DNA from 3 places in the Peribacillus sp. NPDC101480 genome. Region 3 is predicted to be linked to each of the others. Evidence: riboswitches for the same ligand, from Rfam matches in the RefSeq annotation. Region 3 holds a riboswitch; each other region holds the start of a gene.
The links. A riboswitch is a leader RNA that binds a small molecule or an ion and turns the genes downstream of it on or off. The one in region 3 is predicted to bind cyclic di-AMP.

Region 1: it holds a riboswitch for cyclic di-AMP, as region 3 does, so the genes downstream of both, ACQKMF_RS00910 (APC family permease) here and ACQKMF_RS20750 (TrkH family potassium uptake protein) in region 3, are expected to answer to the same signal.
Region 2: it holds a riboswitch for cyclic di-AMP, as region 3 does, so the genes downstream of both, ACQKMF_RS26050 (cation:dicarboxylate symporter family transporter) here and ACQKMF_RS20750 (TrkH family potassium uptake protein) in region 3, are expected to answer to the same signal.

The regions. Positions count from the first base shown of each region.
Region 1 covers NZ_JBNNSB010000001.1:164,691-175,223, forward strand. Annotated here, with positions in the region: gene ACQKMF_RS00875 (hypothetical protein) at 454-627, opposite strand; gene ACQKMF_RS00880 (cytochrome P450) at 719-2,113, opposite strand; gene ACQKMF_RS00885 (hypothetical protein) at 2,311-2,451, opposite strand; gene galU (UTP--glucose-1-phosphate uridylyltransferase GalU) at 2,674-3,534, opposite strand; gene ACQKMF_RS00895 (DUF6044 family protein) at 3,703-5,376, shown strand; gene ACQKMF_RS00900 (glycosyltransferase family 2 protein) at 5,392-6,414, shown strand; gene ACQKMF_RS00905 (GtrA family protein) at 6,374-6,829, shown strand; cyclic di-AMP (ydaO/yuaA leader) riboswitch at 7,176-7,322, shown strand; gene ACQKMF_RS00910 (APC family permease) at 7,461-9,287, shown strand; gene ACQKMF_RS00915 (RhaT/GlcU family sugar-proton symporter) at 9,553-10,407, shown strand; gene ACQKMF_RS00920 (SDR family oxidoreductase) at 10,423-10,533, shown strand, end outside.
Region 2 covers NZ_JBNNSB010000016.1:2,635-13,167, reverse strand. Annotated here, with positions in the region: gene ACQKMF_RS26070 (D-alanine--D-alanine ligase) at 1-507, opposite strand, end outside; gene ACQKMF_RS26065 (hypothetical protein) at 631-762, opposite strand; gene ACQKMF_RS26060 (hypothetical protein) at 891-1,673, opposite strand; gene ACQKMF_RS26055 (class I SAM-dependent methyltransferase) at 1,888-2,520, shown strand; gene ACQKMF_RS26050 (cation:dicarboxylate symporter family transporter) at 2,691-3,950, opposite strand; cyclic di-AMP (ydaO/yuaA leader) riboswitch at 4,123-4,270, opposite strand; gene ACQKMF_RS26045 (efflux RND transporter periplasmic adaptor subunit) at 4,472-5,731, opposite strand; gene ACQKMF_RS26040 (hypothetical protein) at 5,746-6,408, opposite strand; gene ACQKMF_RS26035 (diacylglycerol/lipid kinase family protein) at 6,539-7,432, opposite strand; gene ACQKMF_RS26030 (TetR/AcrR family transcriptional regulator) at 7,564-8,442, opposite strand; gene ACQKMF_RS26025 (efflux RND transporter permease subunit) at 8,632-10,533, shown strand, end outside.
Region 3 covers NZ_JBNNSB010000006.1:311,136-321,668, forward strand. Annotated here, with positions in the region: gene ACQKMF_RS20715 (PhzF family phenazine biosynthesis protein) at 1-361, shown strand, start outside; gene ACQKMF_RS20720 (pentapeptide repeat-containing protein) at 592-1,311, opposite strand; gene ACQKMF_RS20725 (PadR family transcriptional regulator) at 1,328-1,606, opposite strand; gene ACQKMF_RS20730 (class I SAM-dependent methyltransferase) at 1,878-2,498, shown strand; gene ACQKMF_RS20735 (class I SAM-dependent methyltransferase) at 2,877-3,581, shown strand; gene ACQKMF_RS20740 (STAS domain-containing protein) at 3,944-4,777, shown strand; gene ACQKMF_RS20745 (potassium channel family protein) at 4,919-5,575, opposite strand; gene ACQKMF_RS20750 (TrkH family potassium uptake protein) at 5,599-6,924, opposite strand; cyclic di-AMP (ydaO/yuaA leader) riboswitch at 7,077-7,219, opposite strand; gene ACQKMF_RS20755 (hypothetical protein) at 7,551-7,742, shown strand; gene ACQKMF_RS20760 (TetR/AcrR family transcriptional regulator C-terminal domain-containing protein) at 7,955-8,554, opposite strand; gene ACQKMF_RS20765 (ABC transporter ATP-binding protein) at 8,672-9,397, shown strand; gene ACQKMF_RS20770 (ABC transporter permease) at 9,394-10,410, shown strand.

The sequences.
Region 1 (10,533 bases), on a different contig from region 3:
TAAGTAAAACTAGGAAGTTCTTCTTTTATTGAACGCTTTCACGTACTAAAGTACAATATCAATATATCATGAATCGGAAAAATGTCAATTTAGGCAGGTGAACTGGAATAGATTCCTAATCAGCAAAACAGGAATAGTTTTTATTATCTAAAAGTATTTGGATTCTATGAAATAAATCAAAGGAAAAATTAACAAATCGGCGTAAGGCACTATAATGAAATAAATACATATTGTAAAGAGAGAAAAATAATTCTGTTTAATCGCAGTATTTCTGACATTTTGTTGGTAGTGAATAAGATGATGTAATCAGTTCAAGTCCTTCCATAAATATGAGGTTGTGATGGCGGTTTTGGATTTGGGGTTATGGAACATACTGCTGAATAACAAAAAACCGACCTTGAATGGTCGGTTTTTCTTTTAATATAAGGTACGAAGCGGGAGAAGCTAACGAGACTATCCGTTTTCATTTAAAAAGGGGAGAAGGGGCGGCTGTAGGTGTTCGGTTTCTTGTATCGGGTCAATTTCGCTTAGAAATTCCAAATAACCGGAATATACCTGCGAGGCCATCCCTAAATAGTGCAATTCAGTGTGGATGATTCCCTTCCGTGGTGAATGGAGCATATACATTTTTTCATCCCTCCTTTCCAAAAGAATAGGCAAGCCTGTTATAGGCGGTAATCGAACCAATGAAATGTTATGTTTATATGAGATTTTCACTTTAAAAATTGGATGCGCCAGGTTCGAAGGCTTCTGAATCTCTTTCTTCTATCACCATGCGCAGTCCACTCTTAGGTCTGAGTGTAAGGGATGGAAGGGGGGTTACTTCATGATGATCATGTGCAAGCTTTATCCTATACCGCTTTGCAATGCAGGCCAGGACAAACACCGCTTCCATCATCGCAAAATGATTGCCGATACAAACCCGCGGCCCTCCGCCAAACGGAAAGTAAGCGAACGCAGGCAGGCTTTTCATGAAGTTATTTTCAAATCTTTCAGGAATAAATGATTCCGGTTGATCAAAATACTCTGGATCATGCTGCATCACATAAGAACTTATTAGAATCATATCGCCTTTTTTAAAGCGATATCCTCCTATTACGACATCCTCCGTCACATCACGGGATAGGATATACAGTGGCGGGTACAGGCGAAGTGTTTCATGAATGATATTTTGAGTGTATGGTAATTTCATGAAGTCTTCAGGCTTGGGTGTCCGGTGACCGATTATGCTATTCACTTCACTGAAAAGCTTGACTTGAATTTCTGGATGCTTCGAAATTGCGTACAGTGCCCAGGAAAGAGCATTTGCTGTCGTTTCATGACCAGCAAGGAAAATAGTCATCAATTCATCACGGACCTGATGGCTTGTCATACCCAATCCGTCGTCGGCATCACGTGCGTCCATCAGGATCCCAAGCATGTCTTCATGCTTTACTGTGTCGTTCTTCCGTTTTTCAATAATGCCGTAAATCACTTTATCAAGTCTTTGTATCGCCTTTTTATATTCACGGTTGATTTTGGTAGGTACCCATAATGGCATACGGAAAATCTTTCTCATCCTTTTGACTGTAATTCTCAAAGCGGTTTCCAGCGGTTTTCCAACAATTTCATACCCATCCTTGAATTCCATGCTGAACATCGTCTTGCTGATTATCCCGAGAGTGATGTCCATCATATCCTTCGTTATGATCCGTTCTTCATCATGTTGCCAAGTTGATATATAATCCATTGTGGTATCAATCATATCCTTGGCGTATTGGCTAATATGATTCTTTTTGAAAGAGGGTTGGATAAGCCTTCTCTGTCGCATATGAAAGTCTTTTTCGCTTGTAAGCAGACCTTCACCGATAAGCGGTTTTAAAACATTGAAGTCCTTGGATTTGATGAAGGATTTTTGTTTTGTTACGAGTATTTGTTTTATTAAATCAGGATTTAAAACGTGATAAACATTTTGGAATGGGCCCAAACGGAATTTAGCGACTTCTCCATATTCCTTGGCCAATCGGGTCAGAAAACCAATGGGATCTGCTTGAAACTCCTTTGTATGTCCGGAAATCACCCTTCCTTTTGGAACCTTTGGAGAAGTGCGGAAGACATCATCAGCGTGGCTCAATGTGGTTTTTCCCCTTTCTTTAAAATAATTACATGTAATCATTCTATGAGGATCAGTTAAATTGGTTTGGACAAGTCGTTAAAGAAAGGGCGGATAATTCTATGGGAGTAATAAGGTTATATAAGAAGCCATAAAAAAACTCTGGCTGAATAGAGCCAGAGTTTTTCATGAAAGCTTTAGATTTGATGATGTGGGATTTACCTTCTTTCTTCATCGTCCCTATGTTGGAAGCGATCATTTTTTTCTTTAATGGGCCCGCCAAATTCTGCATTGATTTCCTTTACCACTTGATCTAGGAATTCATCTGATATTATTGGATTATTAGTTTTTTTATGCATGTACAATCCTTTCTGGATATCGTTGTTTGGATAAATAATGAAGTATACGTTATCAACATAACCTCACTTTTAATAAATTATTCTTTCTTTGTCCAACATTTTCACTTGCATTTACATTTCACGGAAGCATTTATAAAAGACTGTTATATCTAGTTTAGTGATGATGGTATGTGGAAATAGCCCAATCACCTCTAGGTAATTGGGCGTGGGTTATATACTTGATTAAGGGAACAACTGCCTTAAATATGTTATTAGCTGATCACGAAGTTCAGGTCGTTTCATGGCGAAATCTATTGAAGCCTGAAGGAAGCCGAATTTATCGCCGACGTCATATCGATTTCCTTCGATGATATACGAATATAATGGTTCCTTTTCTAACAAAAGGTCTAAAGCTTCGGTAAGCTGGATCTCCCCCTTCCGGTCGGGCTGTACGGTTTCAAGGATTTCAAAAATCTCAGGTGATAAAATATATCGGCCAATAATCGCCTGTGTTGATGGTGCATCCTCCACTTTTGGCTTTTCCACTAAGTTTCTTACCAGAAATAAATCCTCATATCGTTCTTGGAAATTTACGATCCCATACTTGGAGACATCGGCAGGTGACACTTCCTTACATCCGATAATGCTCGCTTGAACCTTGTTATACCGTTCCATCAACTGCTTCAAAGCTGGAACCTGGCTATCCACGATATCATCCCCTAACAGGACGGCAAAAGGTTCGTTTCCGATAAAAGTTTTGGCACATAATACTGCATGCCCGAGACCTAAAGGTTCCTTTTGTCTTACATAGTGGATATCCACCATGTTGGAAATGTTCTCCACGATCTTAAGCAGCTCATTTTGACCTTTCATTTGCAGAAGCATTTCCAGTTCAATGGATTTATCGAAATGATCTTCAATTGCACGTTTGTTTTTACCCGTAACGATGATAATATCTGTAATCCCTGATTGAACCGCTTCCTCGATAATATATTGAATGGTCGGCTTATCGACAATCGGCAGCATTTCCTTTGGTTGAGCTTTCGTAGCAGGTAAAAATCGTGTTCCTAAACCGGCTGCTGGAATCACCGCTTTCTTTATCATAGCCCAGCCCCTTTTTAAGGTTCTTTTATATGCTTTTAGTTCTACCCTTCATTTTATGTGGCCATTGGTTGACCTATATCAAAATAGGTTAAAATAAATTCCTGAAAAAGAATAGATTTACCTTTGAAGCAAATATTATGGATATATGAATTTGGTCAAGAGGTGTATATGTTGCCAATTGAAAAACAAGAGAGAACACAAATCCTTTTTGCCTTACTCGTCATTGTTTTATATCTTTCTCCTTTATTCATCCTTGGAGAAAATGCGCATATTCGCGTACATGATAATTTGGACTCCAACATTGCCTGGTATAAAGTCCTTTCAGAAAGCGGTGAGTTATTCGGTGCGATAGACGCCAAAATTCCCCAGATCATGAATGGTCTGCCCCGAAATGCCTTTGGCAGTGAGTTCAGTATTATCGTGTGGCTTTACGCACTTTTTCCGACAATGGTTGCATATGCAATAAGCCAGGCATTAACAAGATTTATTGCATTATTTGGTATGTATATCTTATTAAAGAAACATTTGGTTACAGGAAGCCAATCAGGTTGGATCAGGGTTGGAACATCCTTGGCCTTTGCCCTTACCCCATTTTGGCCGTCGGGAATGCTCAGTACACTTGGGATGCCGCTTGCACTTTGGGCTTTTTTGAATATTCGCAGCAAGGATCATTCGTGGAAGAATTATTTGGTCCTTACACTTTTGCCGCTTTATTCAAGCATCGTGCTTGGTTTTTTCTTTTTCCTTGTTGCAATGGGCTTTCTTTGGTTAACGGATGTGATCAGGAGAAAAGGGTGGAATATAACGTTTCTTCTTTCGATCGTGTATATGACCTTCATTTTTGGTTTGGTGGAGTATCGTTTGGTGTCTTCATTCATTTTTGATTCGGAGCCAAATAGCAGAGATGAATATTTTCACGCAAGGCTGCCGCTTGATTGGGTCATCAAGCTCACTTTCAAAAATTTCGTTCTTGGACACACGCATGTCATGACTGTACATGCGCTTATTATCCTGCCGATTACAGTCTTTGCTCTTTATATCATTCTGACCAAAAAACTGTGGCGACAGGAAAAGGTATATGTATTTTTATTCGGCTTGAACTTTATACTCTCAGCATGGTACGCATTCTGGTTTTATAAAGGCTGGGTTCCTTTGACGGAAAGGTTTCACACCCTGGATACCTTTAATTTTGCCAGATTTCACTTTTTAAGGCCGATGGTGATTTATTTGGGCTTTGCCCTCGCGATAAAAATCATTTGGGAACACAGCGATTATGCTAAGAAAACCCTTTCCATTTTCATCGCCGTCCAAATTATGATCTTAATGGGCTTCAATGAAGAAATCACTTACAATAAAAAACCATCTTTTAAAGAGTTCTATTCAGAAAGCCTTTTCCAGGAAATAAAAGATCATATTGACCTTCCACAGGAAGAGTATCGTGTTGCTAGCATTGGGCTGCATCCTGCAATCGCACAATTTAATGGATTTTACACGCTCGATAGCTATAACAATTTCTATCCGCTTTCTTACAAACATCAATTTCGTCAAATAATTGAAAACGAATTGGCTAAGAATAAAAACATCAGAATCTACTTTGATGAATGGGGAGGACGTTGTTACCTATTTACCGATGAGCTTGGGAAGCATTATATGTTCAAGAAAGGCTCGAAGAAAGAGCTGGAAAATTTGGATCTTAATATGGATGCCTTTAAAGGATTAGGTGGCAAATATATATTTTCTGCCATCCCAATCAACAACGCGAAGGAGAACGGATTGGTGCTAGATGGGGTTTTCACAAAGAAGGGAAGCAAATGGAAAATTCATTTATACAGAGTCATGTGAAAAGGGGGGAATAGAATGAATTCACCGATAGTAACGATTGTTGTACCTTGTTATAACGAAGAAAGCGTTTTGCAGGATACCATTTCCCAGCTTTGTGGATTGATGAGGGGATTAGTCGAAGAAAACGTTGTTTCTGGTCAAAGTAAAGTCCTGCTGGTTGATGATGGAAGCAAAGATCAAACTTGGAAGATCATTTATAAGGAAACGATCAATAATGAATTGGTTCGCGGGCTAAAGCTTTCCCGGAATGCAGGACATCAAAATGCACTCCTGGCAGGATTGTTTACAGCCAAGGAAGCCTCGGATTGTGTGATTTCCATTGATGCAGATTTACAGGATGATATTCAAGTCATCCCTGAATTCATTCGGAAATTCAATGAAGGATGTGAAATCGTATATGGTGTCCGCCAGAAAAGGGACCTTGATTCATTTTTTAAACGGACATCTGCAACTGGTTTTTATAAATTGATGAACAAGATGGGGGTTAACCTTGTCTATAATCATGCCGATTTCAGGCTGATGAGCAGAAGGGCGATCGCGGAGTTGGAACGATTTGATGAAACGAATCTCTTTTTAAGGGGGATTGTCCCGCTTATTGGGTTTAAGACGGATTCTGTTTATTATGACCGAAAAGAAAGATTGGCTGGGGAAACGAAATATCCATTTAAGAAGATGGTTGCTTTTGCGCTTGATGGCATTACTTCCTTTTCAGTTACACCGATCCGGCTTGTATTATGGCTAGGATGTCTTTCCTTTTTCATTAGCTTACTCTTTGGGTCTTACTTTTTATGGTTAAAGTTTTATGGGCAGACCGAAACTGGTTGGACCTCATTAATCACCTCCATATGGTTGATCGGCGGACTGCAGTTGATTGCTGTCGGCTTGATTGGGGAATATATCGGAAAAATCTATAATGAATCCAAACGCCGGCCTAAATATATTGTTGATCTTGATTTATTTAATCCGCTCGATTTAAAAAAACGGGAGCAACTAGATAATGAACGGAACAGTATTGAGAAACTATCTAAAACACACTAACTCCTTTATCCGCTTTTTATTGGTTGGGATAGTCAATACAGCGGTTGGACTTTCCATCATGCTTTTTCTTATGAATGTTCTTGAATTATCTTACTGGGTCTCCACCTTTTTCGGCAATGGAACGGGAGCAGTAACGAGTTTTCTTTTGAACAGGACTTTTACCTTTAAAAGTGATATAGAATGGCGGCGAGGAGTTGCCCGTTTCTTATGCGTCATCCTGATTTGTTATTCCGCCGCTTATTCTATAGGCCAAGCCATTGCGGAATCACTGGAAGGATCCGTCCATTTATCCATACAACAAAATTTGGCTGTTCTCATAGGAACAATCTTTTATACCGTGCTTAACTATATTGGCCAGAAATACTTTGTCTTTAAAAAAAGCAATCTGAGACCAATTCAAGAAGGAAGGAACTAATTAGGTGAATCAGTGGAATAGTGCCCCTATTGGACGGGAATAAAAGCGGAATTTGATATTTAATGCAAGTTTACCCTTTTAATGACGATCCGAGCTGGGGCAGATCTGGTTAATTCATCGCATTCTTCATGAAGGTGATTTTTTTCCTTTTCGGACCACCTTTTGTTCATATGCCCCTGGATTTTGACCTTTACTTACCTCCTTTCCTACCTTCGAATCATGTCATTGCATGACTTATGTTATATAAGCCAAGAACAAAACCTCACTTACAAAGAATTATTTATTTTTGAGCAAAATTTTCATTTACATTTCCATTTCACGGGAGTATGATAATCAACAGTTTCATATTTCTAAATCGCTTAAACCTTATGGTGCGGGGGACCCGTTATTGGGATTGTTTACAATCCAAGGGGTGAATCCTTTTTAAAAAGGTAGGGCTACTCTTAGGTCCGAATCCGACAGCTAACCTCGTAAGCGTTATATGAGAAGGAAGGTGGAGCTTGTTAGACAAAAAAATTGATGTCTACAGGTCTATTTAGCTATGACTTGTAGGCATTTTTATGTTTCGTCTAGTTTTTTGCTACAGCTGGGTAACATAAACTTATAAATTAACTATGGTGGTGAAATCTTGATGTTATCTTCTATAAAGAGGTTCTTGATTGGGAGACCTTTAAAGTCAAATGCACTTGGTGAACAAAAGCTTAACAAAACAAAGGCTTTGGCGATATTATCTTCTGATGCTTTGTCTTCGGTTGCATATGGGCCGGAGCAAATATTGATCGTCCTGATCACGGTCGGTGCTGCAGCATTCTGGTATTCCATCCCTATCGCGATCGGAGTATTGATCCTCTTAACTGCTTTGATTTTGTCTTATAGACAAATCATTTTCGCTTATCCGCATGGCGGGGGGGCCTATGTGGTTTCAAAAAACAATTTAGGAGTCAATCCAGGGCTGATAGCTGGAGGATCTTTATTGGTAGATTATATATTAACTGTGGCTGTAAGTGTCTCTGCAGGTACAGATGCAATCACGTCCGCTTTTCCTGGCCTGCATTCCTATAATGTCGTCATTGCCATCATATTCGTGATTCTACTTACAATCCTGAACCTTCGGGGGGTTACGGAGTCAGCCTCTGTTTTGGCCTATCCGGTGTACCTATTCGTTTTAGCCTTGTTCATCTTGATCGGTGTTGGAATTTACAAGATTTTAACAGGAGGAGTTTCACCTGAATTGCACACATCAATCGGGACTCCGGTAGCGGGCATCAGTTTATTTATACTGCTAAGAGCATTTGCATCAGGAAGCTCCGCCTTGACAGGAGTAGAAGCAATTTCCAATGCAATCCCGAACTTTAAAGATCCAGCCCCGAATAATGCTGCGAAAACTTTAATAGCGATGGGTTCATTGCTAGCTGTATTATTTTCAGGAATCGTATTCTTAGGCTATTATTTAAGCATTGTTCCCAGCGCAGAGGTAACTGTCGTCTCCCAGATTGCTGAAGAGATCTTTGGACGGAATTTCATGTATTTCTTCATTCAAGGTACGACTGCCCTGATCTTGATACTTGCGGCCAATACTGGCTATTCGGCTTTCCCTCTGCTTGCGGTAAATCTTGCGAAGGATAAATTCATACCAAGGGCGTTTACGATCAGAGGGGACCGATTAGGGTATTCCAATGGAATCATCATACTGGGACTTGCATCCATCATCTTGATTGTCGCATTTGAAGGACATACTGAAAATCTCATTCCGCTTTATGCAGTAGGGGTATTCATTCCATTTACGTTGTCCCAGACTGGCATGATCGTTAAATGGGTTCGCGAAAAGCCAAAAGGCTGGAAGATGAAATTAACCATAAATTCAATTGGTGCCATAATTAGCTTTATCGTCACGATGATATTCTTTTTAACCAAATTTACTCAGGTTTGGCCTGTTTTGATTTTTTTACCTATCATCATTTTAATTTTTCATCGGATTAACAAGCATTATGAAGCAGTTGGTGACCAACTAAGGATTACAACATGCGAGCCGATCTTACCAATTGAAGGAAATATCATTATCGTACCTGTGGCAGGTATAACTCATGTGGTTGAGAACTCTTTAAATTATGCAAAATCGCTCTCAGCAAATCAGGTCATTGCCGTTTATGTTGCTTTTGAAAGAGAAGATGAAAAGAAATTCGGAGAAAAGTGGAAAAAGTGGCAGCCGGATGTCAGACTCGTTACACTGAATTCTTATTATAGAAGTATCATTCAGCCACTAACTAAATTTGTGGATACAGTTGAACATAAGGCGAGTGAATCCAATTATAAAGTTACGGTGGTCATCCCCCAATTCATTCCGAAGAAGGGCTGGCACAATATACTTCATAACCAATCAAGTTTACTGATTCGCGCCTACTTACTTTATAAAAGAAATGTGGTTGTAACGACAGTGCCATATCATTTGAAGAAATAAGTTCCATATCTATAACTGGAAGCAAACCTGCATAAGGTTTGCTTTTTTTATAATCTTATAAAGGGAAAGACCGCAGTACAGCTGTCTTTTCTCCAACTAAACGCTCCCGATATTATTAGCATCGGAAGCCTTCTTTGTGTTGAACACTATTTTTGCAAAAATACTTCATAAAATTACCAAGGGTCAATTCAAATAAAGCGAACATATTAAAAAGAAGACAAAATGAAATTTATTAGCTTTGAACTTACATATATGGGGGTTGAATATGGATATATTATTAGCTCTCTTGCCGGCACTATTCTGGGGAAGCATCGTTTTATTTAATGTGAAACTCGGGGGTGGGCCATATAGTCAAACACTGGGTACAACCATTGGCGCATTGATTTTTTCAATAGGTGTTTATATTTTTGCCGATATTAAGTTGTCATTTCTCGTGTTTGGAGTCGGGGTTGTCTCTGGATTGTTTTGGGCCGTTGGACAAGCTAATCAGCTTAAGAGCATTGATTTAATGGGAGTATCCAAAACGATGCCGATATCTACTGGAATGCAGCTCATTTCAACGACTTTATTCGGGGTCATCGTTTTTAACGAATGGTCCACAATGAAAGCGATCATTTTAGGCGTCTTGGCATTAGTTTTCATTATTATAGGAATCGTCTTGACCTCACTGGAGGATAAAGAATCAAAAGAGGGCAAATCGGGAAACTTGAAGAAAGGAATTGTTATTCTCCTCATCTCGACATTCGGTTATTTGGTTTATGTGGTCGTGGCCCGTCTTTTCGATGTTGATGGATGGTCAGCGTTGTTCCCTCAAGCGATAGGGATGGTGATAGGCGGTCTGTTATTGACTTTTAAACATAAACCGTTTAATAAATATACGATTCGCAATATCATTCCGGGATTGATATGGGCTGCAGGGAATATGTTTTTATTCATATCCCAGCCCCGTGTGGGAGTGGCCACTAGTTTTTCCCTTTCGCAAATGGGCATTGTCATCTCAACTCTCGGCGGGATCATCATTTTACGTGAAAAGAAAACGAAACGCCAACTAATTGGAATCATAATCGGAATTATCTTGATCATCATTGCTGGGATTATGCTCGGGATGGCAAAAAGTTAATTGGAGGGTGATTAAATGTATACAGATTTAGAAGGTAAGGTCGTTGTTATAACCGGTTCATCCACTGGTTTAGGGAAAGCGATGGCCATTCGCTTTGCCAAGGAAAAGGCAAAGGTCGTGGTTAAT
Region 2 (10,533 bases), on a different contig from region 3:
TACCTTTTTAATGGCACTTTCAGTATTCTTCTCCCATTCAGAACGAATGAACCAAGTATATTTGACTTGAGGAAGTCCCGCCTGGGCAAAAATGTTTTTCATGATGACCTTATCCATTCCTGCTGATGAAGCCAAAACGCCATTCCCTACATAAGGAAGGTTCAATAGTTCCAGCATCCCTTGCACGGTCCCATCTTCTCCATTCGGTCCGTGAAGCAATGGGAAAATCACGTCATACCCTGTTGATTCACTATTTTCATCAGTTGAATGTGCCTGCAAGGCAAGAGGCGAGCTAGATTTATCCGATGTAAATGTCAAAGCCTCCACACTCTCGGCAGGTCCTGTTAACTTCGGTCCATTAATCCATGAACCCTCTTTTGTTATGTAAATCGGATATATATCAAACTTTGCTAAATCGAGAGCTTTAATGACCGCTAAAGCCGTCTGCATAGAAACCTCATGCTCCGCAGATTTTCCACCATAAAGCAAACCAAGTTTAGTTTTCATGAGTTATTACCCTCCAATATTCTTTTAACCATGTTCATTGTATCACTTTACACTAAAATGGTTAAAGCGAAACTTCCATCATTGGCGCTTTTCCAATGATGGTTAGTTGAGCCAATCGGGCATTTACAGGCTGTTGACCCACCACATTTCTTTTTCATTACATTTGCCGCCGCTTCCCTTACAGCCTGTTAATGCGGGGTAAAGCGAAACTTCCATCATTGGCGCTTTTCCAATGATTACTATTAGGCGGAACACAGGTTAAAACCGCCACACCCTGCGCGCCGCCCTCTCTTATCTTTTATGCATGAGATGGTAAGTCTTACACCTGAAAAATTTCAAGAGTGTCAAATAATCCAAACCACGAACCTCGGAAGTTGGGATAATCAGGAGAATGATGTATTTTTAATAACGCTTTCCCATACCCTTTCTTTTCGATTGAAGGTAATAAAGGCATCTGGCTCCTTAATATCTCTATCTGAAAAGTCATCATGCATTTCATCCATGTTTAAATAATCCCCTACAACCCATGCCGGTATCTCAATCTTTGTTCTTGTATACTTAACATGCCGAAAGGAAAAAACGAGCCCCTCTGCCAGAATATGAGCCAAGGAAGCAATGATTTCTGCCGGAATCGCCGTCAGCTCTCTTTTCTTTCTGATTCCAAGCCAAGTCCTCTCTACTTTTAAAAGCTCCAGCTTTAGCGGAATCAGGCTTCCTAACATCATATAATATGTCGAAAGAGAACGAAAATAAATTTTATTGAACCAGCCATCATCCTGGGCAAGGTACACAAATTGATTATTCAATTTACGGAAAAATGGAGGATCCAGATGAGTTTTTGCATGCCCTAAATATAATAGTTCCGCTATTTCCCTTCCATCCAATTCATCCAACCCTTCTCTTTCTTCAAAATCGATCCAACAGAAATCTCCATATGCCCGGACATTTTCTTTAACGAGCTTCGCAATATCTTCAGATGAAGCACTCTCTAGCAGGACATTCAAATTGTATTCCCCGCCATTGAATTCATGTTTCAATAATAAGATGGAATCCAACGTATATGGCAGCGAATAGACGAATTCACGAAAATTGAGTCCATTAAAAAGGACAAACCGTTCAGAAGCCTGCATATACATATATAAGATATCATTGCTATCATTCTTCATAACCTGACCCCCTCCGAGCTCTTAATCAATAATATTATTTTACCAAACTTTTGGGTTTTCACGTAAGTTATATAACCCCCAATATTAATCATCATCAGCACCATGTGAATAATGCGAAACATGTACTCCATATTAACCCAAATGTTAAGGTACACACTCGACTAGCTCAAAGTATCCATATTATAGTAAGAATGAAGGATTGGAGGATTAAATCATGGATAAAATTGAAAAAGGTTTTATCATTAATTCTTTTCATGGAGCCGTTTCCGTCTATGCTGATGCAACTAAAAAAATAGGTCTGTGGCAATCAGAGAAATATGCATTCGAAAAATATTTAAATCAGGAAGATGCAATCCTTGATATCGGTTGCGGTACAGGAAGGACCACCTTCGCACTATATAAAAAAGGATTTCAAAATCTAACGGGAATCGACCTGACTCCTGCCATGCTTTATGAAGCCGAAAAAATAGCCCATGAATATAACCTGGACATACCCTTTATCCTTGGCGATGCAACCGACCTCCCTTTCAACGACTCATCATTCGATAAAGCAATCTTCGCTTTTAATGGTTTAATGCAAATTCCCCAGCGAAAAAACCGCACATTGGCTTTAAAAGAAATCAACCGTATTTTAAAACCTAAAGGGCTCTTCATTTTCACAACACATGACCGTGATAAAAACGAAAATTACCTGAACTTCTGGGAGCAAGAGGAAATGATTTGGTGTGTTGGTAAACAAGATGAGAGGCTTTATGAATTCGGGGATATTTTCACATCCGGAAAGACGCTTCAAGAAGATACTTACCTACATATCCCAACTAAACTTGAAGTACTTGAATGCCTGTAAGAAGCACGGTTCAAAGTTATCGAAAGCTTTTATCGAAGTGAATTATTCCATGAAAATGATGATGTCATCGCTTTCTCTTCCGATTGCCGCTTCTGGATCGTCCAAAAGTAAGAAAGCGCATTTTAATTCAAAAAAAATCCAGAGTGACATTTCACTCTGGATTTTTTGTATTAAGAAACTTGTTCTAATTCTTTTTTGGAAGGCGGGTTGAATTGACCTTCCCATTTAGAGATAACGATTGCCGCAAGTGAATTACCGATAACGTTTACTACTGTACGTCCCATATCAAGAATACGGTCAATACCGGCAATGAATGCTAGACCTTCAATAGGAATACCGACAGTTCCCAATGTCGCTAAAAGAACTACGAAAGATACACCTGGTACACCCGCAATCCCTTTGGATGTGATCATTAACACTAGCATTAGCGTAATTTGCTCATACATGCTTAAATCGATTCCGTACATTTGAGCGATGAAGATAGCTGCTAACGCTTGGTATAATGTAGAACCATCAAGGTTAAAAGAATATCCAGTCGGAATAACAAATGTAGCAATATGTTTCGGACATCCCGCTTTTTCCATTTTTTCCATGATCTTAGGAAGAACCGCTTCTGAACTTGCAGTAGAGAAAGCAAGAATCAATTCTTCTTTTAGAAGTTTAATCAACGTAAAGATATTGAATCCGACAAATTTCGCAATAAGACCAAGAATGACTATTACAAAGAAAATCATTGTTCCGTAAACAGAAAGCGCTAACTTTCCTAACGGAATTAAAGATTCCAAACCGAATTTGGAGATCGTCACACCGATTAGTGCAAATACACCGATAGGAGCGAATTTCATGACCATGTTAGTTAGGTAGAACATTCCTTCAGCTACACCTTGGAAGAAACGGAATACTGGTTTACCCTTTTCACCGATGGCCGCAATACTAAGTCCAAACAACACGGAGAAGAAAATGATCGCTAGCATATCGCCTTCTACCATGGCTTTAACTGGATTGGATGGCACAATGTGAACGATTGTATCTACGAACGATTCATGCTGCTTAGTTTCTGCTGTATCAACATAGGTAGAAATATCAGTTTGTTCTAGCTTGTCCATATTTACACCAACACCAGGCTGGATGATATTCGCTGAAATTAAACCAACAGCAATCGCTATCATAGTTACTACAACAAAGTATGATATTGATTTAGCTCCAAGTTTACCTACTGATTTTAAATCGCCTACACCTGCAACTGCAACGATAAGACTTGACACAATGATTGGTACTACAATCATTTTAATCATTCGTAGGAAAATGTCTCCGAATGGCTGTAAAAAGTTTTGGGCCGTCTCACTACCATAAAAAATGGCACCAACGATAATCCCTAAAATTAAACCAATGAAAATTTGGCTAGCTAAACTTAATTTGAATTTCTTCATTTACTTTCCTCACCTTCCATAAAGTCTTTGATGCAAAAACATTTTTGTCTCGGTAAGGGAAACAAGATACTAATAAAAGAAAGTAATTTTTCTTTTTTTGAAAAACTCTGTCTTTACGCCGAAAAAAAAGACACTTCATGTGTCGATTTCTTATTGGCGTGAATATTCACACATGTTCCCTTAAAGACGCTGACGAGGTTAGCTGTCGGGTTAGGAATTGGAAACACAAATGCCCTTTCATTTCTGAATTCACCCCTAGCGGATAAAATCCACAAAAATGGGTCCCCCGTTCTTGGAATAAGATTAAGCGAGTTAACTTATAATAAAATATTATACTAAAAATGATAATCTGTAAATATTTATTCGCATTAGTTCTAGAAAAAATCTTTAAATATGTCTGAATATTCTGCATTAGAGACTATTGTATCTATAATTACTCTTCCCGATTTTTAATAATATAAGTTATATTGATATATAATTAATCACTAATTTGACATCACCTCTCTTGATGAAAGAAGCGGTTATTTTTCCAATACGCCAAGTAACAGATATCTTACTTTTTCCCTAGAGGTGAATTTTTTATAAGTTGCTGCCTTCACTTTTCCAAATTGGATTGGGGTAATGAAATAAGAATGGTTCTTCGACACATCCGGCTCCATTAGAATGACGTCACCTACCGACGGTCCGTTTATGATTTCTTGCTTCCCTTCAGCCTTAAGCCCTTTTGTAATGTAATGTTTATCCACATAGCCATTTTTAGTCAATTTGTAAATATAAGGCTGTTTATGGTTTTTTATGGCTTCTATAGGAATGGAGGGTACACCGGCTTTCTCATTGGTTATTACAGTAAGATTCACTTTGGATCCCACCAACAAAGCTTCCGTTTCTTCACCTTCCGGTTCGATTAGTGCCTGAAATGGAAATCTGTTATCCTTTTTTAATGACGGCTCTTCAGCGGGATAGGAATGGATGCGACCTATCGTCCCTTTCAATGCCTTTTTTGAATCAGAGGAACTTGCTTTTATAGTCATGCCCACTTCAGCCTTTTTCATTTCCTCTTCAGAGAAATCCCCTTCAATTGCCATATTTGTTGAAACGATGGATATAATGGGATTATTCAGGTTTTTATTGATATTTTTAACTACACCATCAGCCTCACTCGTTGACACGATCGCACTGGACTGCTCCTCAATTGAAGTTATTTTAGCTTCAAGCATTTTCACTTTTTCATTCAAGCTGTTTTTTTCCAGTTCCTGCTTGTACATTTCTTGCTCAATGTTACTTTTAATAAGATCTGAGGAACTTGTTGTTATATCAATTTTCAAGTTTTTTTCCACAGATTCATCAATGGCTGCTTTTTCAGGATTACTGGTCATGGTCCCTTGATAGGACCTCAACTTCCCTATGTATTCCTCAATACCTGCAATTTCTCCCTCAGATGCCGTTTTCTCCGCTTCCAAGTTCGCTTTAAGAGCATCAAGTTCGGTCGTCGTATACTCAAACAACGAGGAGCCAGCCGTAATCTCATCGCCTTCTTTAACAAGGAATTTCTTAAAATCATTTTTCTTGGTGTCAAAATAGATATCATACTCTTCTACAGGTTTAATTACCCCATTTGTTTGAATAGTATCCGTAATTGTATCTTTTTTTACCTTAGTCCAGTTTTCAACGAAAACAGTTCGTTCCACTTTGCTTTCTTTTTTTTCAATAAGGTATAAGTTAACGGTTATTAAGACTATCGACGCAATGGAGACCGCTGCAATTTTCCATTTCCCGCTCATTCATTTCACCCGCCTTATACAAATACGCCTACTTGGATGTATGCTAAAAAGGCTTTAACAAACCATGTGGCCAGATAGAATAGAACAATCATTAAAAGGACCAAATAACTATTTCGTTCTGAAAACTCCTTTAAATAAAAATATTGCAGAGCAATAATAAGAAATTGAAAAATGGTGATTCCGCTGAAAAAGTGAATGAAATAATCATTTCTGAGAAAATACTGACTGATGATCCCCAATGAAAATGGATTGGCATCGCTGCCTATATCCATTAATACGAATAGAGGAATCAGTAATGTTTTTTCCACTAATTGCAAAACAAAAAGAATCATTTGAACGATGACTAATTTTATATATGGGATATCAGTAACGATCCAAAAGAATAGAGCTGATAAAAATATATATATGGAAGGGTCGATTATGCCTGTTATTATGTTGCCGCTCATAATCAGCAGCTTTGCTGCTTCGAATTCACCGGCACTCATTTTCGTGATTTCTTTGGAGAATGATTCTGAACCAATGCCAAAATATCCCCCAATGGCGAATACTATAAGACTAAGAAAATATAAAAATAGTAATTTCAATCCAAGCTTTGTGACTGCCTCTGCATTTTGAAGCTGATAACGACTCCGATGAGGCTCTAAAATGCCCTTTAACAATCTGACCTGGTACACCATATGTGGTCCTCCTGCAAAAATTGATATATCTTCATATATTTTATCTTATTTTGGAAACAATTGCAGAAATAAGGAATGAATATACAAAAAAAACACATAATCATTCCCATTCATATTTAATCCCACCATACTAATTTGGAGTTAATACTGACAAATGTCGGGCAAGGACTTTAATGCGTGCAGGGGTTCGTCTATAGTTCTCTCCATCCATATCCACATCAAGCGGCCTCTTGGTTTCAATGGTCAGGGTATTGGCATTTAAATAAGTCACCCCAGAGTCAGAGATCATATTTTGTGTCCATGAACGCTTCATCGCTATTATTTCTAAAAATGTACCAAGGCTTGCATTTTCCAAGATGGCAACACCGAAGAGTCCATCATCTGGACTAATCATGGGAAAGGGCAATAAATTGGTGCCGATAAAACAACCATTCAAAACCAAAATCATAACCGCTTCCCCTTCGATAACATTCCCATCATACTTTAGCTTATAGGAAAAGGGAGCATTCTCGCCAATTGTCCTTATAGCACTTAATAAATATCCTATCTTACCAAACCTGCTTTTTTCCTGCTCATCAATATTGCTTGATGCATCTGAAATAAGCCCTACTCCCCAAAAATTAGAAAAATAATCGTTGTTGGCCTGCCCAATATCAATTGAACGAACTTTGCCATTCACTAATGCTTCCGCAGCTTGACGAACATTTTGAGGAATCTTTAATGTTCTGGAGAAGTCATTGCAAGTCCCTCCAGGTAAAACCCCAAACAGGGGCCGCCTCGGAAGCGGCGAAAGGCCATTTACACACTCATGTACCGTTCCATCTCCTCCTAATACGAAAACTACATCCATGTCTTCACCATATTCCAAGCAAAAACGGCATGCATCGCCCTTTTCCTTCGTTTGCAGAATGAGAAACTCATCAATATGTGGAGCTATTATCGGAAGACAACCCTCAAGATTCCTTTCGAGTTTATCATTACCGGCATTTTCATTATAAATCAGCATTCCCTTTTTCCATCGCATGATTTTCGCCCCCATATTATTGAAAGAATGGTCTTCTTCCCATCAATTTTACCTTTTCCTAAACCCCCGCTTTTGAAACTCATTAAGATCAAATGAAAAAAAGAGGCTATACGCCCCTTTCGGTAAAGCTTTCATATACTTGTCAAATAATCCTTCATCATCAAGATAAGCTTTGAAGACAAGGGACTCCTTTTTTCATTTTTTTCCAAAAATAACAAAAGACTTTCCAAGATGATCGGGCTTGGACTAGCTTTTGAAAATTCCTCCTGGATTGCCTTTAAAGCTTCCATATTTTTACGTGTATCCATTCCCTCTTCTTTACGTGTTTCCACTTCCAGCATCCTGACGATGATCGAATGGATTTCTTCTTTTGGGCTCATATCCCGCATCGAGCATCCCGGTAGGGGAAATTGTTTCAACAATGGATCTTCCATGTTCTGCAGGCTTGCGATAATTGAATCCATCCGGTTCAATATGAAGCTAGGTAATAATTCCACATCAAAAGCATTTTGTTTCCTGATCAATATTCCGATATATCCTTTGAAAAGGGAGTCCAAAATTATGGTGCAATCCGGCAAAAGATCAGCTGAAAGTCCCGGGTATAACTCAATGATTTTACGCTTGAACCAAATCAAGCCCTCTTCATGGATATAATGTAAAAATTTATCTAGTTCTTTGCTGATATGAACCATTTGTTCCTGCATCATCATTTGAATCAAATTGGTATTTCCCGTCATATGCTCAATGTGAACTGTGATTTGCCTCATGAACTTGTCTTTACTGGACAATGAAGCATCCAGTTCAAGATCAAGCAATGAGTCCGTCAACGCTTCATAATAAAATTTAAAAATGGAGACCAGTAATTCTTCCTTCGATTTAAAATGATTATAAAAAGATCCCTTTGCTATCCCACACTTTTCAGCAATTTCCTGAACGGAAGTGGCATGATAGCCTTTCTCCGCGAAAAGCTCTACAGACTTATCTATGATCATCTTATTTTTTTCTTTCATCAAATTCATCCTATCTCTTAAATTTATCCTTTGGTGACCGATGGGTCACATCTCCCAAATTGTATCCCAAAACCCTTGAAATCACAACGTTAACACTAGCGATTATTATCTGTTGCAATCATAATCCATATACTATATATTTGAGTCTATGACCGAATAGTCACAATTTTATGTATGGAGGGTACAAGCTTGAATTCAATAATTAAGTTTTCATTAAAGAATAAATTGGCAATCTGGTTGCTTACGATCATCATCGTTGCAGCTGGTTTATACTCAGGTTTAAACATGAAACAAGAAACCATTCCAAGCATCTCGACTCCTTTAATAAGCATCTCCACTGTATATCCTGGAGCTGCACCTGAAGAAGTAGCAGATAAACTTACGGACCAGATTGAGCAGAAAGTAACAAATTTGCCAGGAGTCGAATTAGTCAGTTCTTCGTCCATGGCTAATGCCTCTTCCGTCCAGTTACAATATGATTATGATACGGATATGGACGACGCTGTAAAAGAAGTGAAAGAAGCTTTAGAGAAATTAGAACTGCCTGAGGGAGTGGATGCCCCAAGCGTCTCTAAATTAGAATTAAACGCTTTTCCTGTCGTCGCACTCAGTGTAACAGATAAGGGTTCTGATTTACCAGCTCTTACAAAAAACGTCGAAGAGGTGTTGGTGCCTAAACTTGAAGGGATTGACGGCGTGACATCCGTATCAATTTCCGGACAACAAGTAAATGAAGGCAGCCTTGTATTCGACGAGGAAAAGATGGCTCAATACGGGCTCGATGAAGATACCGTAAAGAAGGTTATCCAGGCCGCAAACGTAAACATGCCGCTTGGCATATATAACTTTGATGATAAAGAAAAAACGATCGTTGTGGATGGAAACATCTCCACATTAAAAGACCTCAAAAATATAAAGATACCTTTAACCGGCGGCTCTCAAACAGGAACGCCGGCACAAACCGGACCGGAAACCAATCAATCAACTCCTGACATGGCAACAGGTCCTGCCCAAATGCAAAATGTCAAATTATCAGACATTGCCGATGTTAAAATCACCGGTAAGGCCGAATCGATTTCAAGAACAAACGGTAGCGAATCGATTGGAATCCAGGTTACAAGATCACCTGATGCTGATACAGTTGCAATCGTAGACGAAGTAAACGAAGAAGCCTCTAATTTCAAAGAAGAGTTTAAAGGCGTAAGTGTACACACTACGCTCGATCAAGCTAAACCGATTAAAGATTCTGTTGAAACCATGATCAGTAAGGCACTCTTCGGCTGTCTGTTTGCCGTCATTGTTATCATGCTGTTCCTTAGGAACTTTAAAACGACTCTCATTTCCGTCATTTCGATTCCATTATCCCTGTTAGCAGCGCTTTTGGTGCTCAAACAAATGGATATTTCATTGAATGTCATGACACTTGGGGCCATGACGGTTGCCATTGGCCGAGTAGTCGATGATTCCATTGTCGTCATTGAAAATATTTATAGAAGAATGGCTTTAAAAGGCGAACAATTAAAAGGCGGCGAATTAATACGATCAGCCACTAAGGAAATGTTCATCCCTATCCTTTCATCGACAATCGTTACTGTAGCCGTATACCTGCCTTTAGCCAGCGTTACAGGACCTGTCGGGGAACTATTCATGCCATTCGCCTTAACAATGGTGTTCGCATTGGTCGCTTCATTAATAATCGCCATCACTCTTGTTCCGGCAATGGCAGACTCTTTGTTTAAAAAGGGACTATCTAAAAAAGAATTAAAATCACATGAAGAAAAACCAAGCAAACTATCAGCATTCTACCGAAAAGCACTGGATTGGTCGTTAAACCATAAGATAATCACTTTCGGTACAGCCATTGTATTATTGGTCGGCAGCTTATTCCTGATCCCAAGCATCGGTGTCAGCTTCATGCCTGCAGATGAAGAAAAAACGATTATCGTCACTTACACTCCCGCACCTGGAGAGTTAAAAGAAGATATTGAAAAGCAAACAGAAAAAGTAGAAAAATACTTCATGGATAAAGACGATGTGAAGACCGTTCAATACACACTTGGTGAAAGCATGATGGGCGGCGGCATGATGGGC
Region 3 (10,533 bases):
GAAGGCGAACAATAGCCTGTTTCCGCAAATATTAAAGGAAATGCCAAGAGCTTCCGTTCATCCCTTTTGCATGGAAACGTACGATAGTGATGCCCATATGCATGCCCGGCATTTTTCCTCGCCATTTTCAGGTACGGTTGAAGACCCGGTTACAGGAACGGCTTCAGGTGTAATGGGCGCTTATTATGCAAAATACATAAAGGATGATCTTGAAGATGAGGTGCATCTGTTAATCGAACAGGGTCATGAAATCGGAAAGGATGGCAGGGTTCGCGTTACAGCTACCAAAAACGGTGGCACATACGATGTTGAAATCACCGGGAATGCTGTCTATGTTAAAGAACTTGAAGTGGAAGTCTAAGGTTCATGCAGAAGGCGATGGGCGGTTGAATGATTAGCATATCCGAAAAGGTATAGTGAACACGTAAGAACCCTGTGCTAAGACGTTTCATGTCTTAGCACAGGGTTCTTGATGAATCATTCTCCCATGCTCATTCCTTTTAAAAAGCGACTGCAGTCAGAAACACGGTCACGCAAATGATTGAGGTGGATACGACAATCGCTATCGGTAAAGTCATTGGAAATTCTTCCTTAGATGATGGTCACGCCGCTAAGATCAACCTTTGCTCCATGTAAAAAGTTGTAAGTGAGTTTATCCATCGAAGCTCCAGTAAAGTCGATTTTCTTTAAATCGGACATCCGAAATTGAACATTGATGAGGGTGGTATCGCGGAATGATGCCTTTCTCAATGAAGAGCCTTCGAAAATGGTTTGTTTGAAAGTTTCCCCATCAAATATAAGACCAGATAAATTACAGCTTTTAAAATGGGTTTTATTATAAATGCTGTTCTTGAAAGTTACGCCTTTTAAATTTGCACTTTTAAATAAGGTACCAGTTAAATTGGCGTTTTCAAAGATGCAATGATCTAAGTTACTGTTTTTAAATGTGCTGTTCGTCAGGTCGGAATGGCTGAAGTCAGAACGGCTTAAATCGCAGGAATTAAACTTGCCATCATGCACAGAAACCGAGCGGAAGTCGGAATCCAATAGGCGATGCCTGGAATAGTCCATGTTTATCGCCTGCTCAAGCACATTGTATTGTAGGTTGAGTGAATCCATGAGCTCTGATACTTCCCCAATCGAATCCACAGTCAGCTTATACGCTTCCTGCTCACTGGCACCATTCCTTCTATGGTCATTGTACTTTTCCAGTAAGTTTTGCAGCAGTTCTTCTTCCAATTCCTTTGCAGTTTTTGCACTTTTGTACGGGGCAAAAATGCTATGAACATGTGCATTCAGTTTATCAATCACATTTCATCTTCCTTTCTTAGAGGAGGCGCTCAAGTATTCGCTTGGCCTGCTCCCAGTCATTTTTATTTTGGGTATATGTGTCTTCCCCGATCGGGGTGATTTTGTAATATTTCCTTCTTCCGCCTTGTGTGGCATCTCCCCAATAAGAGATGATGCATCCGTCCTTCTCCAGCCTTTTTAGGCTGGAATACATCGTCGCTTCCTTAATTTCATATTGCTCATTGGAATTCGTATATATCAGTTTGCTTATTTCATAACCATATTTATCGCCACTTTGCAGGAGTTTTAGAATCATCGTATCTACATGTCCGCGAAGCAAGTCAGAGGATAGTTGTCGTTGAACCAAATCCTCACCTCCTTTGGTATATCTTATAGTGTATTACTATGACAGTCAAGGTAATTTGGTTACTATGGATTATGCAGGTTTGGAGGGTTTATGAAAAGTAACATGCCCGTTTTCGTGAATCACTGCGTCGCAAACTTTTTTACTAATTTTCTTGAGATAATATGCGCTTGGAAGGGATTTATCATGCTTCATGGAAGTAGTATGTAAGGGGGTGGGGATGTTGAATAATTCGTGGAATAAAGTGATTTATAAATTTTGGTCGCCAATTTATGACAAAATCTTTAACTCTCATCTCTTTTTAGATGCCAGGAAAAGAATGTTTGAAGAGATGCATTTTCATGAAAATGCAAAGGTTCTGTTTGTGGGCGTAGGTACGGGGGCCGATTTGGAGCTGATCAAGAACCTTGACCTTGAGATAACGGCGATAGATCTGTCAGCCGATATGCTAAAAAAAGCGAAGGGGAAATTTGGTGATGCATCGATCAATTTCCTCGAGATGGATGCACAGCATATGGAATTCGATAATGAATCGTTTGACTATATAGTGGGAAGTTTGGTTCTTTCGGTTGTACCTGATGCCAATGAATGCCTTCGGGAAATGATCAGGGTTTTAAAAGGCGAGGGGAAAATAATGCTATTCGATAAGTTTATTTCTAAAGATGAAGTGCTTTCACTACCCAAAAAGCTTCTGAGGCCCATCATTCGATTTTTAGGAACGGATATTGGCTTGAGGTTTGAAGACTTGTTCAGTAGGCATGTTAAGAATATGAAAATTGAAGAAGATCGACCGATCATGCTGAATGGAATGTATAGAAAGATAATCATCAGTAAACGGATGTGACAAGCGGAGAGATGTTTCAGAAGTGGATTGGGAGTCGGATTCTAAGAAATCTGGATACATCATAGAGCTGAGTTTTGTTGTTTGGAAGCTAAATCTGATTTACTGAATTATATTTGACATGCTTATATAAAAACCATGTCCTTTCTAACATGGATAATGAGCCGAACATCGGGTTATTAAGTGAGAATGTATCATACTATAAGAACATATTTTGAACACATCTTCGATACCTTTAAATTCAGTGACCATCATATAAACAACAGTGTCCAATAGTGTTTGAACGTCCTTTGTCACGCATTTTTGATGAAGCTGTTACATAGGCACTGGCCGAAATCAGTATAATTAAATGGTGGAATACAATGGGAAGAGGTGATGGTTTTGTCCGAGACAATAACAACCCATGAAGATCTATTGAATATGCTCGACTCGTTATTGCGTGAGCCAACTGGATTCTGGAATGGTTTTTATGAAGACCGCTCAAAAGGGGTACCCTTTTTCGGAAATCTCCCTGATGAAAATTTGGTTACATATTTTGATGGTGGGTTAATCCGGCCGGGAAAGGTTCTTGAGCTTGGATGCGGACCTGGAAGAAATGCCATTTACCTTGCTCAAAAGGGCTTTACCGTTGATGCGGTGGACCTTTCGAAGGAAGCCCTTGAATGGGGAAAAGAACGAGCGTCAGATAAAAATGTCCATGTGAACTTCATTCAAAGGAATATATTTGATTTGGACATTGAGGAAGGGCAATATGACTTCGTCTTTGATTCAGGTTGTTTTCACCATATTGCTCCACATAGAAGGATCAATTATTTGGACACGGTGAAAAAGGCGTTAAGGCCTAAGGGATTGTATTCGATTACCTGTTTTGTCGAGGGCGGCATATTGGGTGGTGCCGATATTTCAGATTGGGAAGTATATAGGCAAAGAAGCCTTAAAGGCGAATTAGGTTTTACGGAAGAAAAACTCAGAAAGATCTTCAAGGATTTTGAAGTGGTGGAAATACGGAAGATGAGGAAAATGGAAAAATCGGAGCAAACCTTTGGGGTTCAAGGTTTATGGACGGCCTTATTTATGAAAAAGTAATTCTAAAGTCAAAATGGGGTTTAAACGGAGGATCTGGAATCAGGTCCTTTTTTGTTATAAGAAAAGGGGTAATTTGTTAACGATATTTAAAAATGGAAAACTATTACAATGGGCGAACCAGAATAGTAGATGAAGGTTTTACTGAATTTTTTTGAAAAACAGTGGTTGTATGGTTTCAAAAACAGCTGGGAAGGTATATGGAAAGAGGGGCCATTGGGTTTTTAAATCATAAGAATTTTTAAGTATGGAAGAGGTTTTCTTCGATGCTTACTTTGTTGATAATTTTTCAATACCCTGACAATGCTGATTTCAGCGTTAGATTTATCGACTGCTTTTTATAAAAAACTAAATAGGAGGAGTTTATGCACAGAAATAAAGAATTATATTCCTTTTTATTGGGTGTGGCAGCACAATTGACTGAGGAATGGTACGCAACATTGAATAAAAACGATAAGGCGGGGGTTTACAGCTCACCAGATCCCAATGTGATTAAAAAACTTAAGCAGCAAAATAATGAATTCCATTTACGTTTCTTTCAGGTCTTTGATACAGAGGAGAGGGAATTCTTTGAGCAGCTTGGTGAGTGGATTGAAGATATCGGTCAGGATGAGCAGCATTTAAACACACCCATCTATTTTATATTGAGGGAGTTTTCTCGAACGCAAGAGCAATACCTGGATTATATTGACCGGTTTGTGGGATTGCATGGAGAAAACTATACGCAGGCGGAAATAAATTCCTGGTATCGGATAGTGGTGAAGGTGTTCAGCGAAGTGATGGAGAAGTTTACGGAAGCGAATCATAGGTATGCCAATAAAATCATGAAAGCCCAACAGGCAACGATCGATGAATTGAGCACTCCCATCATTTCGCTTAAAGATAATACGGCGTTACTTCCCCTGATAGGCGATATTGATACGGCGAGGGGCATGTCCTTACTTGAAAACACCTTACAAAAGTGCGCTGAAAAAAATGTCACCAGGCTTTTCATTGACCTCTCGGGCGTTCATGCAATTGATAGTGCATCCGCCCACCAGCTGTCACAATTGATTGAATCCTTACATTTGATCGGAATTCAAACAACCCTTTCAGGACTTCGGCCGGAAATAGCCATGACTGCCGTTAAGCTTCAACTGCCTTTTGATAAAGTGACGATAAAGTCCACTCTTGCCCAAGCGATCAGTACGATAAAATAATACATACATATCCAGGGCATGGGAATACTCGTTATAAATTTCATCGAGAAGACCTCCATATGGTGATCTTCTCGTATGTATAATGCTTGCATTCAAAAATAAGGTATCGGGCTCAATGAAGAAAGAGCTGGCACCTGCCAGTTATTCAATATTGGCGAAGTAGGCTAGATCTTCTTTATTGCCAACCACTAAAAGCATATCTTTTTCATGGATATCCTGATCCGGTGAGGGTGCTATGATAATTTCCCCATTACTCACGATGGCAATGACGCTGATATTATATTTTGCCCGTAAATCAAGCTCCCTGAGGCTTTTTCCCTTCATGCTCATGGGGAGGATGATTTCCTCGATATTGTATTCTTTGGAGAGCTCTATATAGTTCAGCATGTTAGGGGAAAGAAGCTGATTCGCGACCCGTTCCCCCATATCCCTCTCAGGATAGATCACCCAGTCGGCACCAATCTTAGTAAGCACCTGACCGTGATTTTTATTAAGTGCTTTGGCAATGACCTTTTTGACCCCAAGCTCTTTTAAAAGCAAGGTAGTTAAAATGCTCGATTGCATGTCATTTCCGATGGCTACGATGACACAATCGAAATTACGGATTCCGATTGCTTTCAATGTCTCTTCTTCGGTCGTATCCGCCATGACTGCATGGGTAACGTTCAGTTCCGCATTCTCGACTCTTTCCTCGTTCACATCAATACCCAAAACCTCTTGGCCTGCCGTATATAATCTATGGGCCACACTGGTTCCAAATCTGCCTAAACCTATCACGGCGTATTGTCGTTTTCCCATCTTTTACGCTCCTTCATTCATTATTAACCAATCATGATTTTCCCTTTTGGACGTCGGAATGGATCTGGCTTGCGCCTCGTGGCGATAGCAAAGGCAAAAGTCAAAGGACCAACACGTCCTGCAAACATCGTGAAAATGATGAGCATCCGGCCGACCGGTGATAATTCCGGGGTCAAACCCATTGAAAGTCCCACGGTGGCGAAAGCTGAAGTGGCTTCGAACAAAATCATCAAAAAGTCAGTTCCGCTTTCAGTGATGGTCAGCAGAATGGAGATGAGTGAAACCATGAATACGCCAATGAATGTAACGGATAATGCTTTAAAAATCGTTTCATTCACAATGCGGTGACGGAATAATACCACATCACCCTTTCCTTTAATCTGTGACCAAACGGTACCGACAAGCGTCGCCAATGTAGTCGTTTTAATCCCGCCGCCAGTCGATCCGGGTGATGCCCCGACGAACATCAGAAAAATGATGAGCAGTAATGTTGGTTGAGTTAAATCAGGGATATTCAGCGTATTGGAGCCTGCCGTCCTTGGTGATACCGATTGAAATAATGATGACAGCGTTTTACCCATGAAAGATAAAGGCTGCAATGTCTTGGCATTGCCGAACTCGAATAGAAAGATTAAAATTGCTCCGGCAATCGTAAGGGTTAAGCTAGTCGCTAGAACGATCTTCGTATGTACTGATAAACGATGGGTATTCCGATATTCATATAGTTCATTCATTACGATAAAACCTATTCCTCCAAACGTGATGAGGAAGGCGACGGTAAGGGTTACGAATGGATCCGATACATATGGGGTCAAACTCCTGAATTCCCCCATTAAATCGAAGCCGGCATTATTGAAATTCGAGATGGAATGAAAAACCCCGTAATAGACCGCTTTAACGATTGGCATGTCAAAAGAAAAGCGAATCGATAAGATAAGTGCACCCATGCCTTCAATGATGGCCGTGAAAATTAAAAGCCGTTTCACTAATCTGACTACACCCGCCATGGATAGATTATTTAACGACTCCTGCAGAACTAACCTGCCTTTTAAAGAAATCTTTTTGCCTAAAAGGAAAAAGATAAACGTCGCAAATGTCATGAACCCTAAGCCGCCTACCTGAATCAGTGTTAAGATGACCAACTCACCAAAAGTGGTGAAGGTCGATCCCGTATCCACAACGACCAGTCCTGTTACACATGTAGCGGAAGTCGAGGTGAATAAAGCATCCAGAAAAGAAAGACCATGACCATTTTCTGTGGAAATCGGCAGGGTCAATAAATAGGCCCCGATAAGTATCAGGATGGCAAAGCCAAGTACAAGTATTTTTGGCGGATCCAATTTTGTCATTCTCAAATGATCATCCCTACTGTATGACTTTTAATCATCAATCTGCTTTTCGAATCTTTTTAAAGGCATAATAAAAAGACCTGCGAAAACATCGAATAGCTGTATTGCCACAAAAAGCGTGCAAAAAAAGCTCCCGAAATAGGCGGTCTTATGACCTCCTTCGCTTTAGCCGACGAAGTTAGCTGACGGGTAGGATGGCGAAAGAGCTGATCTCATCCCTTCTGCAAGGCAGAATTAACCCCAAATGATTGGGTCCTCCGTACTCAATTTCCATGAGTTTTGGCCGAAATGCATTAAATTGATAAACGTATTCTACTCCCATCATTTAGCAGTTGTAAACCCCTAAATCGTAAAAAAATATTTCTTTAACAAAACTGAAAATTTACGTTTTATTTACATTTAGAAAACGTATTGACAAATATTAGTTAGCACATTATGATAGGTTCGATTAATCCAATTATGATAACCGGCATCGATGTACTTTATTCAATAATTTCAAGCAGAACATGCGATGCCAATCAAAATTTTCTAACATATATTTTATGTTTCTTTTGTAAATGATAAAGAAAAAAGCATTGCATTTGTATTTAAAGATTCAAGACATTTTATTAAAAAGGCGGGCAATTATGGAGAAGACGTTCAATAGATATGTTATTAATGCTACAGGCAAGGGTGGCCAGACATATTTAACACAATGCCAGGATAAAGATGCACTAAGGAAATGGATAGCCGATCATGAGGATCAAATCATCATGGATGAGTTAAGGATAACGGATAAGAAAAAGAATCCGTTCTTAAAATTGTTTTCCCTAAGGTAAATCAACTGCATCCAACATTCATTAGCGGTATTCAATTATTTATTCCCTGTGTTCTATCCGGAATGCTGAGCGAAAAATCCATATCTTGTTTTGCTTTGAAACTCATTTATTATAATGAGTTTTTTTGCGTTGGTTATTTAGAGGCAAAAGCGAAGGAAAAAATGTAATCCGATTTAAAGGCATGTTGATGGAACCTGCCTTTAATGAATCGTTCATTGGATGAATGTGCGCAATTGGCTGATGAAGTTCAAGATTTGAAAATGGATTTTCGCCATTTCTTCCGCCGTTTGTTTTTCACAGTTCTCTAGCCACTCAGTAATCACCCCTAAAATCGCCGATGTCAGGAATGCGTGCATATACATGCGGAATGCTTCATCTTTAGCTGCTGGATGCAGGCTGATCAAACGCTCCAACAGTATTTCACCGAATACTCGCTTTATTTTTTTGGCAAAAGAGGGATCGCCCTGATCACCAAGAATGGCCCTTAATGCGTTGGCATGTTCACTGATGAATTGAAAAATAGCTACGAAAGGCGGGTAAAGTTGGTGTTGATGAAGAGCCAAAAAAGCTTCTTTCGGCAAAATGGCAGTAATGCGGGTTTGAAGTTCATTTAACAATTCCTGCTGTAAGTGATCCATCAATTCATATTTATCTGTGTAATGCAAATAGAATGTGCCCCGATTAATGTTGGCACGCTCTGCAATTTTCTTCACTGATACATGTGAGAACCCCTCTGCTTCAACGAGTGCAATAAAATGATGTTGTATCTGCTTTTTCGTCTTTTGTACCATATCCTCATGAATCGATGCCATGGAATGTCTCCTTCACTAAACATTTTTCCAAATGTGTTGATTGTATTAGAACGAATGCTACCTTAGAATGATGATACACTCAACACCGTGTTAATTAAAGAGGGAGGATGTGTGTGCATGAAAAATGCGATTTCCATTGAAGGGATTGCTAAGGGTTTTCATCAGAAAAAGGTCATTCAGCCATTAAGCCTGAATATTGAAAAAAACGGAATTTTTGGCTTATTAGGTCCATCCGGATGCGGAAAGACCACCTTGATTAAAATGATTGTCGGATTGATTAAGCCTGATGCGGGTAAAGTCACGGTTCTGGATCATGAAGTGCCAAATGAAGCACTGTTAACGGATGTCGGCTATATGGCACAGTCCGATGCTTTATATACAGAACTGACGGGAGCTGAAAATCTCGAATTTTTTGCGAAACTATACCGTTTTTCGAAAAAGGAACGAAGGGAACGCATTCAATATGCAGCTGAAATCGTACAGCTGACTAATGATTTGAGCGTTCGGGTTGCGCATTATTCCGGGGGAATGAAACGCCGTCTGTCACTGGCGGTTGCACTCATCCAAAATCCGGAGATTCTCATTTTGGATGAACCGACAGTAGGAATAGACCCTTTGCTGAAACAATCGATTTGGGAGGAACTTGAGCGTTTAAGAAATGAAGATGATAAGACGATCATCATCACGACGCATGTGATGGATGAAGCGGAACGATGCGATAAACTGGCGATGCTGCGTGAAGGTGAAATCATCGCGGCAGGAACCCCTGCTGCTTTAAAAACACAATTTGCCGTGGAAACGCTTGATGATGTTTTTTTAAGGATTGGAGGCGGCTTAAAATGAGAATTGCCTCTCTTGTTACTCGAATTACTCAGCAGATGCGCCGGGATCGAAGGACGCTTGCTTTATTCTTCCTAGCTCCTTTGCTCATTTTAACGCTCATGTATTTTATTTTCGATACAGAAGCAAGTGATTTGAAAATCGTTGTTACAGGCAGTGATGAAACGATCGTTAAAGCATTGAAAAAAGCGGATTTTCAAGTGTCGGCTGCTGAGGAATTCTCACAGGAAAAGATGATTGAAAAGAATGCGGATGGCTGGCTGCATGTTGAAAATGGGAAAATGAAACTCACACTTTTGAACGACGAACCGACCCGGGCAAAAGCCGTTCAAATGCAAATGATGCAAGGCTTGCAAGGGAATGAAAAAAACACTACTTCAATTGAGGAGAAATATGTTTACGGAGATGCCAACACAAAGGGTTTTGATACCTTCAGTCCGATGCTCGTCAGCTTTTTCGTTTTCTTCTTTGTATTTTTAATAGCGGGGATTGCGCTTTTGAAGGAGCGTACAAGTGGTACTTTGGAACGGCTGCTTGCCACCCCGATTAAAAGATACGAAATCGTAGCGGGCTATGTGATCGGATATGGCTTATTTGCTCTAATTCAAACCATAATTGTCGTACTATATGCTGTCAATGTATTGGATATCGTCCTTGTTGGCTCCATTTGGCTCGTTTTATTGACGAATATACTGGTCGCGCTCGTTGCATTATCGCTTGGTACATTGCTATCGAGTTTCGCGACATCTGAATTCCAAATGGTACAATTCATTCCGCTGGTCATCGTGCCTCAAGTCTTCTTTACAGGGATTTTCCCATTGGATGGCATGTCAGACTGGCTCCAAAAAATCGGCAAGATCATGCCTCTCTATTACGCATCGGATGCCATGAACGGCATTATGTACAAAGGCTTCACGTTCAATGAGATTTCACTGGATCTGCTCATTCTCCTGGCCTTTGCCGTCGTCTTTATCACCATCAATATCATTAGTTTAAAAAAATACCGAGCACTATAATGAGGATTAAATACCAATCCTTGCTAATATGATTACATCTGAATAACGTAAAACAAAGCCGGATTCCTGGATCGTGAGGGGCCGGCTTTTTGTTTTTTGGAAGAAGATCGAATTATTCCACAC